4 regions of the Peribacillus sp. NPDC101481 genome follow, and region 1 is predicted to be linked to each of the others. Evidence: riboswitches for the same ligand, from Rfam matches in the RefSeq annotation. Region 1 holds a riboswitch; each other region holds the start of a gene.

What was found. Region 1 has a riboswitch for thiamine pyrophosphate ahead of tenA (thiaminase II). Riboswitches for the same ligand answer to the same signal wherever they lie in the genome.
Region 2: linked by a shared signal. The riboswitch ahead of ACIROD_RS06845 (ABC transporter substrate-binding protein) and the one ahead of tenA (thiaminase II) in region 1 are both predicted to bind thiamine pyrophosphate.
Region 3: linked by a shared signal. The riboswitch ahead of tenA (thiaminase II) and the one ahead of tenA (thiaminase II) in region 1 are both predicted to bind thiamine pyrophosphate.
Region 4: linked by a shared signal. The riboswitch ahead of thiC (phosphomethylpyrimidine synthase ThiC) and the one ahead of tenA (thiaminase II) in region 1 are both predicted to bind thiamine pyrophosphate.

What each region holds. Positions count from the first base shown of each region.
Region 1 is NZ_JBIWNJ010000002.1:727,313-731,544, reverse strand. Features, by position in the region: gene ACIROD_RS13565 (GNAT family N-acetyltransferase) at 1-147, shown strand, start outside; gene ACIROD_RS13560 (Spo0E family sporulation regulatory protein-aspartic acid phosphatase) at 216-410, opposite strand; gene ACIROD_RS13555 (Fur-regulated basic protein FbpA) at 664-852, opposite strand; SAM riboswitch class I at 1,028-1,132, opposite strand; TPP riboswitch at 1,290-1,395, shown strand; gene tenA (thiaminase II) at 1,485-2,174, shown strand; gene thiW (energy coupling factor transporter S component ThiW) at 2,190-2,711, shown strand; gene thiD (bifunctional hydroxymethylpyrimidine kinase/phosphomethylpyrimidine kinase) at 2,680-3,486, shown strand; gene thiM (hydroxyethylthiazole kinase) at 3,483-4,232, shown strand, end outside.
Region 2 is NZ_JBIWNJ010000001.1:1,421,366-1,425,597, forward strand. Features, by position in the region: gene ACIROD_RS06825 (TatD family hydrolase) at 1-306, opposite strand, end outside; gene ACIROD_RS06830 (ABC transporter ATP-binding protein) at 325-1,068, opposite strand; gene ACIROD_RS06835 (ABC transporter permease) at 1,052-1,834, opposite strand; gene ACIROD_RS06840 (thiamine-binding protein) at 1,831-2,115, opposite strand; gene ACIROD_RS06845 (ABC transporter substrate-binding protein) at 2,127-3,122, opposite strand; TPP riboswitch at 3,256-3,365, opposite strand; gene ACIROD_RS06850 (protein-glutamine gamma-glutamyltransferase) at 3,679-4,232, shown strand, end outside.
Region 3 is NZ_JBIWNJ010000002.1:1,566,111-1,570,342, forward strand. Features, by position in the region: gene ACIROD_RS17500 (HU family DNA-binding protein) at 1-19, shown strand, start outside; gene ACIROD_RS17505 (protein kinase domain-containing protein) at 477-1,205, opposite strand; gene ACIROD_RS17510 (flavin reductase family protein) at 1,846-1,989, shown strand; TPP riboswitch at 2,478-2,607, shown strand; gene tenA (thiaminase II) at 2,742-3,425, shown strand; gene ACIROD_RS17520 (ECF transporter S component) at 3,440-4,024, shown strand; gene ACIROD_RS17525 (ABC transporter ATP-binding protein) at 4,037-4,232, shown strand, end outside.
Region 4 is NZ_JBIWNJ010000001.1:2,003,468-2,007,699, forward strand. Features, by position in the region: gene thiC (phosphomethylpyrimidine synthase ThiC) at 120-1,898, opposite strand; TPP riboswitch at 2,034-2,148, opposite strand; gene ACIROD_RS09685 (HAD family hydrolase) at 2,264-3,052, opposite strand; gene ACIROD_RS09690 (histidine phosphatase family protein) at 3,188-3,721, opposite strand; gene ACIROD_RS09695 (hypothetical protein) at 3,948-4,232, opposite strand, start outside.

The DNA of each region.
Region 1 (4,232 bases):
TTGGGTTTCATTTTCGCCCACAATATACCTAGCCTTAAGCTTTTTTCCAAATTCGGGTTTGAAGAATGGGCACATTTACCTCAAGTTGCCGAGCTGGATGGCATTGAGCGGGATTTGATCATTCTTGGTAAACGTGTCGATATTTAATATAATTTTTTAGAGCTATTGCCTTGAGCAGTAGCTTTTTCAAATTAATACAGGTCGAATTGGCTAATTTAAAAATACCGATATGCGTTTTGGAGGGAAAAATATTCTGACTCACTTTTACTTGCTAACGCATTTAATAGCGTATCCAATTCTTGACTGGCCTGAACAGTAAGCAGACTTGTTAAGCCGTAACTTGCTGCCAATTTGATCATTTCCTGTCTCTTTTCTTCTACCCTTTCTATAGTTACTTTACGGCAAGGCATTATATGCCACCTCCCATTTATTCAATTTTTTTACACTTTCATCATAATTAAACTACTAGTTAAAATCAACTATTTTACAGAAATAAAATGTGTTATTTTATAGGTCAAATGTGACAAAACACCTACTTTATTCTTTAATTATGTATATTTTATGTCATTTTCTATTAAACGCAAAAAAGCATCCACTAGTGTATACTGTGAATGCTTACATCATATCCCTTATCCAAGAGCCCAAAATATAGTCCATCGCTTACTATGTCATCCATTCAGAAGGTGACTCGTTATTAGGTCTATTTATAACAATCTTATATTCATCTTCAAGCACTTTTAATGGGGCATCATAAAGGTGCCTTTCATCAGAGGTTTTGTATACTCCATTGGCCAATAGCTCTTCAATGAGCTTTGCCTTCCTCTGTTCAATCCTCTTAAATAATTCTGCCATGTAAATGGCTCCTTTCCTAGTCATCCTAGAGCCTGCTTCTAGTTAGCTAACTTTATCAACTTGTTTGATTTTCACCAAATTATATATACCTTTTCTATTATGTCACTAAACGTTATTTCCCAAAAATAAAAGCCCCTTCTAATTCAAGAAGAGGCTGACTGTGTCCGTACGGCTCTTCTTATCTTCCAAGCATATGCTTGTTGGATTTAGCACAGTTCCCAAAATGGGTCCGCTGCCGAGGTTTCTTTGGGCCAAGTCCCTCCACCTCTCTGGATAAGAATTCGATATATAAATGATGTAGAAATGATTCTACCCTAATAATTATCAAAAGTCAATTACCTGGTTCTCCCTTTTTTCCTGGACATTACATGCTCCCTCTTCAAATACGGGTTGCATTTTCTTGTCTTTCTGATATGATGTCAGTAATTACATACAATTCACACCACTAGGGGAGTCTTTTTTAAGACTGAGATGGAAATAGTTTCCGGACCCTTTGAACCTGAACCGGCTCATACCGGCGGAGGGAAGTGGATGATATCGTCCATTTACAGACTATATCCATCTACCCCGTTCCGTATTCAGGAACGGGGTTTTTCATTATCTATGGGAACCATTCTAAAGGAGGATGAACAATGGAGAATATTAAAACAGAAACATTCAGTGATAGACTTCATGCACGGGCAAAAGAGATTTGGAAAAGGAATCATTCACATCCCTTTGTCCAGGCAATTGGAAATGGTACGCTTCCTGAAAAGAAATTTGCCTATTACATGAAGCAGGACTATATCTATCTCATGGATTATTCCAAGCTCTTTGCTTTAGGTGTCATCAAAGCCCATAACATCGAAACCATGGCAAAGTTTGCGAGTATTTTAAATGAAACCCTTCAAGTGGAAATGGATATCCATCGGCAGTATGCTTCCGAATTCGGGATCAGTTCCAAGGAATTGGAAGAAACAGAACCTACTCCCACCACTCTAGCCTATACAGGTTACATGCTAAATGCAGCTCAGCATGGGACATTGGCAGACTTGATCGCCTGTCTCCTGCCCTGCGCTTGGGATTACTATGAAATCGGTTTGCTATTAAAAGAACAAAATGGAGCAGCATTGGAAAACAATCGCTACGCAGATTGGATAAGGTCCTATTCATCACCTGAATTCGGGGAAGCACACAAGTGGCTGATCGCATTGTTGGAAGAATTGACGGAAGGCATGCCAGAAAAAGAACTTCTTAGATTAGAAAAGCACTTTTTGGTTACTTCCCGATATGAATATTTATTCTGGGATATGGTTCAAAATGAGCAGGATTGGCCGCTGTAGGTCGCAGACATGATGATGAATCCTATCAAGAAACTGACGTTGACTGCCATGATAACGGCTATAACGACACTGACCAGTTCATTTATTTTCATCCCTGCAGGATTTGCAAAGGTCTTTCCTATTCAGCATCTGGCAAATGTCCTCACGGCCGTTCTATTGGGGCCTGCTTATGCTGTGACACAAGCTTTCCTAGTTTCCATCATTAGAAACATTTCTGGTACCGGTTCAATATTCGCCTTTCCCGGGAGCATGATCGGTGCACTTTTGGCTGCCATCCTTTATCGAAAAACACAAAGCTTAAAATTCGCTTGTTTAGGTGAAGTGATCGGGACCGGCATTCTCGGTTCCATGGCCTGTTATCCACTTGCCATCCTCCTATTAGGAGAAAAAGCTGCTCTTTTTGGTTTTTTACCGGCTTTTATGCTCAGTTCATTCGCAGGTGCGATTCTAGCTTTCATATTACTTAAAATACTTTTAAAAAATAATTATATGAAGGGGTTTTTTTATGAAAACAGCATTAACCATCGCCGGCTCTGATTCAGGAGGCGGTGCTGGAATACAAGCGGATTTAAAAACATTTTCTGCACATGGGGTCTTTGGAATGTCTGCCATAACAGCAGTAACCGCACAAAATACAATGGAAGTCCGTTCAGTACAGCCAATTGAAACAGCTATCATATCGGACCAAATTGCAGCTATATTTGAAGATATTCCTGTCGATGCAGTAAAAATAGGCATGCTTGGATCAAAAGAAATCGTGGAAACAGTCGCTGCGTCCCTTAAAACCTTCATGCCTGCCATCGTTATCCTTGACCCTGTCATGATTTCCAAAAGCGGCCACCATTTGCTCGACGAAAAGGCTGTCTCCGCCTTAAAAATGGACTTACTTCCATTTGCAACACTTGTAACACCAAATGTACCGGAAGCGGAAGTGCTTACTGGCATGTCGATTCGGACGAAACAAGATTTCTACAAGGCATGCATTTCAATACAAGAAATGGGTCCCAAAGCCGTTTTACTTAAAGGGGGCCATGCAGCGGGAAATCCAAATGATCTTTATTATGATGGGACTGACTTCCACTGGATCAAGGGAGAGCGCATACATACAAAAAACACTCATGGTACGGGCTGTACCCTATCATCCGCCATTACATCAAACCTGGCAAATGGACTGCCCTTGCAAGAGTCGATCGAACAGGCCAAGACTTATATTTCTGAAGCGATACGCAATAGTTTTTCAATCGGTAAAGGTCATGGTCCTGTCCATCATTTTCATTCATATTCAAAAAAAGAACGGAGTGACTTAATATGAAGGTTTCCGCAGCCGATTTATTCGTGAAGGTAAAAGAAAGAAAACCACTCGTTCACCAAATCACCAACTTTGTTACGGTCAACGACTGTGCAAATGCCACCCTTGCCATCGGTGGTTCACCAGTGATGACATCGAGCCCAAGAGAAGTGGCGGATATGGTCAAATTAGCGGATGCATTGGTCCTGAATTTCGGTACGATCGATGATAAAGCCTTGGAAGCAATGGAGATTGCCGGTAAGACGGCAAATGACCTGGATATCCCGGTCATTTTGGACCCGGTGGGAGTTGGTGCCACCGCCTATCGATCAGAGCAAGTTAAAGAGCTCCTAAGTAAGGTTACTTTCCACATCATTCGCGGCAATGCAAGTGAGATCCTTTCATTGATGGGTGGGGATACCGTTACTCGCGGGGTGGATTCGGAGGAGCTTGCGGTCAGCAATGCAGAGCTGGCTGCTCGAGCCGCAAATAAATTGAATTGCATCGTCGTGGTCAGCGGAGCGAAGGATGCGGTCAGCGATGGAAAACGTACGTCCATCATCGATAACGGGAACCTGCTATTAACTAATGTTACAGGTACCGGTTGTATGTCCACTGCTCTTATCGGCACTTTTTCCGGAGTCACCGATGATTTCTATTCTGCGGCGATTGCCGGTATCTCAACCATGAGCATTTCAGGAGAACTAGCTGCCAAAAACCTTCAAGAGGATGAAGGAACAGGAACGTTTCGTGTGCGATTAATCGATGCA
Region 2 (4,232 bases), on a different contig from region 1:
CTGCCTTAGATAATAGGGCAGTCCAACCTCACCTATGGCAACCATATCTTGACGATGTTCCCGCATCCAGTTCAATAATTCGTTCACTTCTTCATCACTCGGGAGGGGCTGCTCTGGATGAAAGCCAAAGGCTGGCTTAACTCGGGAATCCTCCAGTGAAAGCTGATAATTGTTAATAGAAGAAGCCAAATTCATGGAAACAGTCAGCAAGGATTGCAAATGAACCTTTTCCATGTCAGTCAGAATCTGCTTCCGCTTAACAACATCATATTTATCCAAATGGATATGGCTGTCGATGATTCTCAAATTTAATAGCCTCCTTACTTAAGTAGAAAGAGTTGGCATTAATGCTGCATATAACTCTCTTTTCAAATGAAAAAATTCATCACTAAGAAGCTGTTCTTCACTTCTTGGCCTTGGAAACGGAACTTTGACTTCTTTGATGACCGCAGCCGGTTTTGCAGATAACACATAAATTCTATCGGATAGGAAAACCGCTTCATCTATGCTATGCGTAACAAAAAGCACCGACCTCCGATTTTCCTCCCAAACCGACAACAGCCATTTTTGCATTTGCAATCTTGTCAGTTCATCCAAGGCAGAAAAGGGTTCGTCCAGGCACATCAAGTCCTGTGGACTTAAGATACTCCGGATGAATGCGGACCTTTGCTTCATGCCTCCTGATAATTCATGCGGATATGCTTTCTCATACTCTTCTAATCCAGCTTTCATCAATAGGGCTTTTGCCTTTTCTTTATCTCTGATCCCAGCAAGTTCACTTCCCAGCAAAACATTTTCCAATACCGTTCTCCAAGGTAAAAGGGAAGGCTGCTGCGGCATATAGCTGATATGGCCCTTTAAACCATTTATCTTTTTACCATCCAGTGAAATGATGCCATGATCCGGCTTCAAAATACCTCCGATCAAGTGGAACAAAGTACTTTTACCGCTGCCCGATGGCCCAAGGATCGTGACAAATTCCCCATCATCCACACGAAAATTCATGTTCTCCAATATATTCTGTTTACCATCGAAAGAATAGGAGACATCTTTAATTTCCAGCTTCATCCTTGCCGCCCTCCTTTCTCTTCCAAGAAACTAAGTATTTCTCCAGGAAGGTGATGATTCCAAAAAAGACCAGGCTCATTCCCATAATGATGAAAATGGCAACAAACACTCGGTCTGTCCTGAACGCAGAGGACGCGAGCGTCATATAAACACCAATCCCCGATTTTGCCCCGAGCCACTCTGAAATAACCGCACCCATTACGCTATAGGTGGCCGAAATTTTCAGGCCGGAGAAAATGAACGGGATTGAGTGAGGAAATTCCAGCTTCCAAAATAACTGGTTTTTCCCCGCTCCCATCATCTTGAAATAATGCTTAAGTTCGTATGGTGTCTGGCGAAAACCGTCCAATGATGCAACCGCAACCGGAAAAAAACATACGAGCGAAATCACTATTAGCTTAGGCAGCATGCCAAAGCCAAACCAGATCACCAATAGCGGGGCCAAAACTATGATAGGTATATTTTGTGATAGTATGAGCAGAGGATAAACCGCGTCCTTCACACCTGGAAATAGGTGTAAGGTTGCAGCAACCAATAAGCCGATGCAGCTTCCAATAAAAAAACCCGACAACGCAAGCTCGGTTGTCGATATAAGGTGTCCGTAAAGATTGCGCGACGACTCAATTCCTTCAATGAAAATGGCCGATGGAGCGGGAAGCAGCCATTCTTCAACCTTCAATAAGACTGTCACTGACTCCCAAACTATCAGCAACAATAATAAAAGAAAGAAGGGAGCCCCCTTCTTCCAAATTCCCCTTCCGATCATGCCCGATATTTCTCCGTTAACGTATCCATCGTAATCCCGCTTGGCTGATATAATATTTTCACTTGGGAAATGACATTCGGCGATCCTATTTCGATCATTCTTACATTCATTTTTTCTATCACGGCAAAAAGTTCGGAAAGCTCGCCCTCCATTGTCGTTTCAAGGGGGTGAACCTCATACTTGACACCAGATTCTTCAATGATCTTGATTGCTTCATCGACCATAGGGATGACATTTTCCCCTTTAGGAATAATTTGTATACTAATTAATGAATTGGCCATCGTATTTCCTCCTATTTTGGTAAAAATTCATTGGTAAATGCCTTTTCAGGATCGAAATCACCTTCAAGAAGCTTGTTTTCAGTCATCCAATCACTGTAATTCTTCCAGATTTCCAGTTTTTGTTCACCCCAACGCGGAGCATCATCCTGATACTTGGCTGCAAGCCACTCCTGGCTTTTCTTAACTAGTTTTGCATCAAGATCCGGCGCAGACTTAATTAACATGTCTGCTGCATCAGCAGGATTCTTAATCGCAAACTGGTACCCTTTTGATGCTGCATGAACGAATGCTTTAACAGTTTCGGGATCTTCTTTTATCATCTTTTCATTTGTAGTCAAAACAGGCGTATAGTAATCAAGCTTATCAGAGTATTCGGTTAAGTAAACCATATTAAGCTTTTCATTTCGCAACTCAGCCTCAATGCCTGTCCATCCATAATAAATCCAGGCAAAATCTATATCCCTTTTAACCGAAGTGAAAAAATCCATGTCTCCTGTATTGACTATATCCACTTTATTTACATCCGCATTTTCTTTTTTCATGAGTGAATCAATAATGGCCTTTTCAACCGGAGAACCCCAGCCACCATACGTTTTCCCTTCAAAATCCTTGGGAGTTTTAATGTTCTTTGCCTCAGGGGAAGCGAATCCAGAGGTATTATGCTGGATGACTGCAGCAACCGAAACAATTGGCACGCCCTGCACGCGGGCCTGTGTTATGCCCTCCTGGTAGCTCACGCCAAATTCAGATTTTCCTGAAGCGACAAGCTTATCCGCTCCAGCTTCACCTGGCATGATAATTTCCACATCAAGACCTTGCTCTTTAAAGTAACCTTTTTCCTTGGCAACATACAATCCTGTATGGTTTGTATTCGGTGTCCAATCGAGCACGACCGATACCTTTTTTAATTCTTCATTTTTAGATGCTTCTTCTTTTTCATTAGTTCCGCCTGCACCACATCCAGCCAAAAGGAACAACGAAGTTAACAGTGGTAAGAATTTATTCAAGTTATTATCCTCCTACACATCATATAAGATCCATATGCCGGAACCATAATGGGGCTCCAGGGTCTATTCAAATACTGGATAAAAAGCAAAAAACGCCCGAAGATGAATTCGGACGTTAACATACAAAACAGAAAGTCAGTAATAATATGTTCCCTCCGCTGGCATCACCCAGATCAGGTTCAAAGAGTCAGCATCTAAAGGATGCAATCTCAGCCAGCAGTACTGGCCCCCCTACATTTCTCGCACATATGAACTTTTCTCTCTCATTATATCAATTCATAGGGAAAAGGGAATACTAATTTGCTTCTTATCACTAATTGGAAAGGTATTCCTTACTCTTAAGGATATCTAGCAAAACATCTTTTGGAACGAAAATCATTGAAATCAATGTAATTCTGCCTCTTTTCATTCCAATCATTCTTGACTGCAGCAGTGGCTGACAATTTCTAAATAGTCATTTCTTTGCAGGCATTCATATAATGAACATTATCTGTAGACATTTATGTTTACTGGTTTTATAAACCGTTAATTTAATAAGCAAAAGGTGGATATGATCATGATAAAGATTAATCACAGATGGTTAGATGTCAGTCACATCCAACCAGGAATAGCATCTGCTAAGTCGCTTGAAATTCTCCAATTGCTGGATGAAGATACTAACGTTTTTGAATACCGGAATTTTGGAGAGTTTAATTTCGATATACAGCTGCGGCGCCATGTCATTGAGGCAGCGATTTCATTGAATAAAAGTGAGGTAGAATTTTCAACACTTGAGGAATCGCAATCCAATAAACAATATTGGCACCTTTCAAAGGGTGGCACCTTCACCCTTCAGCCAGGGATACTCCCTCATGCTGCACTTCTGGACATTTTCATGAATGGAAGGCTTTATGCTTTCGAATGCGGGACGGCAATAGTCGTCACTTTTTTAAAGGCGATTTTGGATTTGATCGGCCCTAGGAATTTCGATTACCTTTTTTCAAACCTTTTTTTATATGACTGGCGCCCTCCGGAGAATATGGCTCTTAATATTCATCAAGGAAGGGATTATTTACCAGGCGATTGCGTTTACTTCATAAACCCTGATCACGACGAGTCAACTCCTGAATG
Region 3 (4,232 bases), 840 kb from region 1:
AAAAGAAGCTGTAAAATAAAAAAGTAAACAAAAAAACCTGGCGATGCGATATTCGCCAGGTTTTTTTGTTTACTGTCATGCGCTTCGAAGAACAGTAAAAGACAGTCATTTTTATTTATTTGTGCCATTATCTAACGGAGGAATTTAGGGAGTTCTCATGATCAACAATGAAAGAAGCCCACTTCATGAAGCAGTAATGGAATGTAACATAAATGAAAAAAAATTATAGTACTTATTAGTAAGGTTTATACTGTGACTATGTTAGGCTAAGTAATAACAAGTTTTAAAACCAAAATAAAAGAGGTGAAAGATATGCTGAAGAAAATAATGAAAAAAATCAAACAGCTTTCCCAAGGCAGCAGTGAGCGAAGACATGGTCATTATCGCCGAGGCAGCAGCAGCAGCAGCCGAGGCTACAAAAGGTATCCCATGAGTGGAAGTGACCGCTACAAGAGAAAAGGGCGCGGCAGTAGCAGCTAATTCAATTTCTTTGACTTCAATGCAGCCTGCAGGTCCATTGAGATTTCTTTAATATCTGAATAAGGTTCTTGGATGCTTAATAACCTTTTCAGTAAATGCACGGTTTCTTTTTCTAACGAAAGCTCTTCTGTCCAAGGAAGAGTCTTTTTACTTTTGGAGGCGTAAGTCGTATAAAGTGCATATAGAAGTATTTCCCCCAAGTCGTAAAAATCCTGCCTTTTCAGCTGCAACATGGTTTCTTTAGTAAAATCGGCCGAATTGATCTTTTTAGACAAACCAAAGTCTATCAAAATGGGCTGATTGTTCTTTAGTAAAATATTTGGTATACGTAAATCTTGATGGGAAATGTCATGGTCATGTAGATAAGATACTAAAACGACCAGCTCATCCAGAAAAAATAGAGACTCTTTCTCATTGAATGTTATATGATTCAAGAAAATATGGTCTTCCAAATTATCTCCTTCTATGAAATCCATCACAAAATAAACATTTCCCTCATGTGAAAATTTCTCGTGAAATTTGGGGATGTTTTTGTGGTTTAACATTCGTAAAATGGAAATTTCATTTTCAAACTGCTTCAGCTCTTTTTTGCTGCGGCGTTTACTTTTCCGGAGCTGCTTGATCACTATATTTTCTTTTTTTTTCAAATCATTGCAAAGATAAATAATACCGTAGCTTCCTGTTCCGATTACAGCTTTTACCTCGTAACGGTAATTCAAAACCACTCCTTTTTTTAAAGGTATATCCACGAAAAATTGGTAGAACTTTCTAAATGTACGCAAAATTGAAACTTTCCTCACCACTTTCATCTATTCAAGTCAAGAACAAAAAAGTCCGTTATTAATAAAGCTGGAAATATGAATGAACATGGATAGTTTAACACTGATTTTTGATAATGCGGTAATGAAAGTCATTTCTTCGGGGAATTCTTTTGATAGTTCACAATTATAAATTTTTCCTGTAATTTCACATTATGAAATTATATGGTTTTAAAAATATTAAGTTTACTATAATGAATTCATAATAAAAGAGTAGGAGGTGATGAGGTGGATGGGTGCGAGTTGAGAAGTTGCTTTGGGAAATCCCTAACCGGCGTCACAATAGTGAGCTGGTTTGATGGAAAGTTCAAAAGGGGATTACTGAGAATTCTTTTCCTTCGGTTTCCTTGGATCCACCGCTTGCTTTAGTATTCATAAAGAAGCAAAAGCCTGCACTAGCATGAAAGATAAATCTTTTACCATTAATATTTTGTCGGATGAACAGGAAGCCATTGCATGGCAATTTGCGGGCAGTAAATAGGAAACGTTTAAAACCGACTGGGATAACAAGGGAATTTCGCCAAAAATAAATGGAAGTGTTGCCTGGATGGAATGCAAACCATGGAGAGAGTATGATGCTGGTGATCATGTATTGTTCATCGGTGAAATCCAGGAGTTACATTCCGAATATTTGGAAGCGCTTACTTTTTATCGAGCGAAAATGGGGTCTGCTAAACAGTTTGTAAAATAAGGGGATTCTAATGGGCATTAAAACCGGGGAAGAATATATTAATAGAATTAAATCAAGGAAACCGGAATTATGGCAGCTATGATAAACTACAGATCGAGCAAAATATTAAAACTAAAAGCAACATCGAATGTATAATATTGTTTTTTAGAGAATAAAAGAATTCACGAGTAAAGCAGCAGAAATCCCAAGAAAAATCAATTTCACGAGTAAAGCAGCTGAATTCACGAGTAAACCTGCCAAATTCACGAGTAAAGCAGCTGAATTCACGAGTAAACCGGCCAAATTCACGAGTAAAACAGTAGAATTCACGAGGAAATTACGTAATGAAACCCATTGATTAAAGTGCCGTTAAACTGCCGGGTAAATGGTGTATATGCAAGATTGAAAGGTTAGTAACCCTAAATCATTAAGTTGAAAACTTTTTCTAATACGTTTGACAATTGGATTTATCGTGTTAATATAAAGGCAAATGAAATTTAATATACAATTTGTACCACTAGGGGTGCTTTATAGGTGAAAGTTGATTTTTACCGCAGAAGCTGAGATTAAAGTATGACTTTAAGACCCTTAGAACCTGATCTGGTTTATACCAGCGTAGGGAAGTGGGGTCTGGAACAATACGTTTCTGTATTATTTCAAGTACAACCACTTTCTTTACGTTTAAGAAAGTGGTTTTTTGTTTGCAAAAAAAGGGGTGATAAAAGTTTTTTTCCGTAACATTGATTAAAAAAAATAATTTGGAGGTAATGGTCATGAAATTTTCAGAGGAAATTCGTCAGGAAGTGGATCACATTTGGGAAGCTAGCTTTAATCACCCGTTTGTTGCAGGAATAGGAGATGGCACTTTGCCATTGGAGTGTTTCCGTTTCTATGTTATGCAAGATTCCTATTATTTATCTCATTTTGCTAGGGTTCAAGCTTTAGGAGCAGTTAAAGCTACTGATTTACATACAACAAGCAGGCTTGCCGGCCATGCACAAGGAACATATGAAGCGGAGTTGAAGCTTCATGAGAATTTTTCTGAGAGATTAGGGATCACAAAAGAAGAACGGGATAATTTCAAACCAGCCCCGACCGCTTATGCTTATACTTCCCATATGTATCGTGCGGCTTATTCGGGACATTTAGGAGATGTTATTGCAGCTATCTTGCCGTGTTACTGGCTTTATTATGAAATAGGTGAAAAGCTGCAAGGGTGCATGCCGGAGGAGCCGATTTATCAAGAATGGATAGCGGCTTACGGAGGGGAGTGGTTTCGCACTTTGGTGGAAGAACAAATTGCGAGGCTTGATGAGATTGCTGAAAAAGTGACAGACGAAGATAAGGAAAGAATGAAAGAGCATTTTATCCTCAGCAGCCAATATGAATACTCATTTTGGGAAATGGCTTATCGTTTAGAGACATGGCCTGTGCATAAGGAAACACTAGAAGTATAAAGGGGAATGAAACAATGAAAAAAGGTTTGAAATTAACGGACATATTGGTCACGATCGTGATTGCGGTAGCATTTGGAATCGTTTATATCCTTTGGGGTTCGATTTATTATTCAGTTAAACCGTTAGGATTACATCTGGATCAACTTATTTATGGAATGTGGTTTATAGCTGGCCCCGTCGCCTTCTTAATTTTACGGAAACCGGGTGTGGCACTTTTGGCGGAGATAGCTGCAGCTTCCGGGGAGTTCTTCCTTGGTTCACCATGGGGGCTGACCGTACTGTTATATGGGGTGGTACAAGGTTTGTTCGCGGAACTGGTGTTCATGGCTTTCAAATATAAAAAATTCAATATGCCGGTGGCCGTTTTAGCTGCGATAGCTTCCTGCCTGGCATCAGTTATTATGGATTTTGCATACGGGGAAATAGGTGCGCTTTCAACTTGGAATCTATCGTTATTCATGATAGCGAGGTTTGTGGGTTCCATATTCTTTGCAGGTGTGACCGCTTATTATCTAGTTAAAGTCCTGGAAGCAACAGGAGTAACAAATCTTGTGCGTCCGGTTTCAAATAAAGATTATGCAGAACTGGATCAAAAGTAGAGGTTGAGGGCCATGGAACCAATCGTTTCTGTTGAAAAGTTAAGAATGAAATATCCCGGTGATGAATCTTTGATATTCAAGGACCTATCATTAACGTTTGATCAAGGAGAAAAAGTGCTATTGTTGGGGCCATCAGGTTGTGGTAAGTCGACCCTTTTACAAGTGTTAAGCGGATTGATTCCGAATTCCATCGAAGTACCGATGAAAG
Region 4 (4,232 bases), on a different contig from region 1:
TACACTTCTCGCGAAAAATGTTCAGCTCCCTTTTCAGCTGTTCCAATTGAGTTTCCAACTGTTTCATTTCAACTTTTATTTGGATTACCCGATTCATCGAATTCTCCCTCTCATCGGAATCATAAATAGATTTCCCCGTCCGTTTTCCTAAATTCATTCGCTTTTTCTTTAAGACCTTCATCGATTACCGACTCAAAGCCCAGACCCTTTTCCTTCGCCAAATCACGGATGTCTTGAGAAATCCTCATACTGCAGAATTTGGGTCCGCACATTGAACAGAAATGGGCTGTCTTGGCACCTTCAGCCGGTAGTGTTTCATCGTGATATTCAACTGCCCTTTCAGGATCGAGGGAAAGATTGAATTGATCTCTCCAACGGAATTCGAATCTAGCCTTCGAAAGGGCATCATCCCGTTTTCGTGCCTGGGGATGGCCTTTAGCAAGATCAGCTGCGTGGGCTGCAATTTTATAAGTAATGACCCCTACACGAACATCCTCTTTATTCGGAAGCCCCAAATGCTCTTTCGGTGTCACATAACAAAGCATGGCCGTTCCAAACCATCCAATCATGGCAGCACCAATCGCAGAAGTGATATGATCGTATCCAGGAGCTATATCCGTTGTCAATGGTCCCAGGGTATAGAATGGTGCTTCTTGACAGACTTCCAGCTGCTTATCCATATTTTCTTTAATCAAATGCATCGGTACGTGACCGGGTCCCTCCACCATGACTTGAACATCGTGCTTCCAAGCAATCTTCGTCAGTTCCCCAAGTGTTTCCAATTCAGCAAATTGAGCCTCATCGTTTGCATCTGCAATGGAGCCAGGACGGAGGCCGTCACCTAATGAGAAAGAGACATCATACGCCTTCATGATTTCACAAATCTCTTCAAAGTGAGTATAGAGAAAACTTTCTTGGTGGTGGGCCAAGCACCATTGTGCCATGATGGAGCCCCCCCGGGAAACGATTCCCGTAACTCGCTTTGCTGTCATGGGAATGTATCGCAAAAGCACTCCGGCGTGTATCGTGAAGTAATCCACACCTTGCTCAGCCTGCTCGATTAATGTATCCCGGAAAACTTCCCAATTTAAATCTTCCGCGACTCCATTCACTTTTTCCAATGCTTGATATATCGGAACCGTCCCAACTGGCACAGGAGAATTCCTGATAATCCATTCCCGGGTCGTGTGAATATTCTTACCGGTGGAAAGATCCATTATGTTGTCTGCACCCCAACGTGTAGCCCAAGTCATTTTCTCCACTTCTGCTTCAATCGATGAACTAACAGCGGAATTTCCAATATTCGCATTTATTTTCACATGAAAATTACGTCCAATGATCATGGGCTCACTTTCAGGATGGTTAATATTTGCCGGAATGATCGCCCTCCCGCTAGCTACCTCATCTCTTACAAAATCAGGGGCTACATTTTCCCTGATCGAGATGAATTCCATCTCAGGAGTTATGATACCTTTTCGGGCATAATGGAGCTGGGTTACGTTTTGCCCTTTCGCTGCACGCAATGGTTTTCTTTTCAATCCCGGAAAAATTTCTGCTTTCGTTTGTGACTCTTTTTTATACCCGTTATCTTCGGGCTTTATTTCACGCCCTTCATACTCTTCAACATCTTCCCTTTCCAGAACCCAGCTGCGTCTAATCGGGGCAAGACCTTTATGAATATCAATGGGATATTCTGAATCCGTATAAAAGCCGCTTGTGTCATATACTCGTAAAGGCGGATTCTCCTCTTCGCCGAAAGAACCTGTAGTCGGACTTAGCTTAATTTCACGCATGGGCACCCTAATATCGGGTCTAGATCCCTCAACATACACTTTTTTACTCCCGGCAAAACTGGACATAATTGAAACGTTCATGTCATTTACTGAATTACTCATCATGATTTCATTTCTCCTTTTTAAGTTCATTTAAAAAGGACAAAATCCAATCCATTTCGCACGAAAAAGCCAGATCTCATATTTAAGACCTGGCTAACGTTAGTATGGCTACAGAAATGACCAATTGAAATGTCATTGTTTAGTAGATTCTAACTTCCCCACGCTGGTATGAACCAGATCAGGTCCTGAGGGTTAAGAAGCTTAAGCGCTTCTCTCTCAGCCCAACTTTTATTGGACACCCCTAGTCTGAATAATTTAATTGATTACAGGGTAACTATATCTCACCCTTTTCATTCTGTAAATAATTTGAAAGACCTAATATTTTCATTACAACTATCAAAATTTATTATTTGAAGAAGAGCCGTTAATTAATTTCCAAGGCTCTCAAGGATAGGGTAAAGCTCCTCTAAATGCTTGATTTCATAGGTTGGAATCACTTCATTCCGTTCCTTATCATGGCGATTTATCCAAACCGACTTTATGCCTACCCGTGATGCTCCAAGGATATCCGTCATTAAATTATCGCCGACCATCAATACTTCATCCTTATCAAGCTCCATGATCCCCAAAGCATGCTCAAAAATGGAGGCATCCGGTTTACCTCTTCCAAATGCGCCTGAAATCACGATTTGGTCGAAATAAGGAACCAGTTCAGGCGTAATTTCAAGTTTGGTATTTTGCAGCTCAGGAGATCCGTTCGTAAGCAATAGCAACTTATACTTCCCTTTTAATTCATCCAGAACACGGAATGTTTCTTCATAGATAAATGGCTTTTTGCGTCTCTCCGCAGGGAAACGTTCTGCCAGTTCAAGTCCAAATTCCGGGTCATCGATCCCTAATGCCAATAACCCTCTCGTCCACGCTTCTTTCCGATAAGCCGGTGCAATCCCGGCCATCTTCCTGAATTCATCATGATCATCCTGAAAATTTCCCCATAGCCCCTCAAATGGGTTGATTCCGATCATTTGGGTGAATGCATATGTATCGTAAGAAGAATAAAGCTCACGCGCTTCCTTTCGCACAGCTTCTTCAAAATCCTCGACATTCAGATCATATTTCTCCTTGGCCACTTCACATGTGGCCACAAAAGCCTCTTTTACACTTTTCTGATCCCATAGTAATGTATCATCTAAATCAAAAAAAACTGCCTTCAGCAAAATGTCCACCCCTCTTTCCCTATTATTGAATTCGTAAAAATTACACTATTACAATAATAAACCACAACCAATAAAAAAAGAATAACTATTCGGAAAATGACTTACCTTTTCTAGTGGGAAACTCTTATCCACTTATCATCTTTCAAATACATACAGCTTTCCATTACTGGCAATCTTGAATTTGGGACCGGTGAACCCCCGTCGGATCAGCTCTTTCCTCATATATACCATGAGGGCGGCATGACTCACGATCAAAACATCTCTTTCCCCCTTTGCAAAGACTTCATCCAATACTTTATTGATCCTTCGCTCTGCGATCTTAATTTCCGCCCTTGTCTGCTTGTTTAACACCGAGCAGCAGCGAATCCAGATAGCCCAAAGGATGAATGGCAGCTTTACCCTTCCTTTAAGAGGCGGGGAAGGTATTTCCCGCAGCTCCTCCATCCGGTGAACCGGACCTGGATAGATATGTTCCGCTGTCTTGACAGCTCTCGACATATCACTGCAATAACACTCCTCCCATTCCTCCGCGCCAAATAAAGTCGTTCCATAAATAATATCCGCTGCATCATAGTCCTTAAACCATTGCTTCATATCATCCGCCGTCACTGATCTCCCAGTAGGAAATTCATGTGCCACCTTAAAATGCCGTACCAAACCAATTTTCATATCTTCTCCTTTTTATCTTTTAAAATATACGTTTCTTTTTCTTGTAAACAGCCCTTATCAATATATTACCCTATGTAAAACTATAAAAAAAAGTATGTTAAAACCATTAAAACCTTACTGAACTCTCCTTGACACTGTGTATATATTTAAAAGTTTTTAAAGATCCAGCGTTTAATTATGATAGCATCGAAAAAAGAGAAAGCATCTCGCCTTCTCCATTTATCGTTTAATCTATGAATTGTAGTTCTGTTATCGTACATCTTTTCCTGAATTTATATTTCCCGCTCAAATCACTGAATTGATAATCATTGAGAGATTTCCCCAGTTGTTCCCTAAGCTTCTCTACAGTGATGGATTCCTCAACTGTCTCTTTCCAATTTTCATTTCCGATCAACTCATCGAACGGAATGGTAGTCAGGACTTCATCATATATCTGGATGCTTTGATCGATGCCGAAGCTGCCATAGATACTGCCATTTTCATCAGCAAAGATATGATCCGATTCCAATTC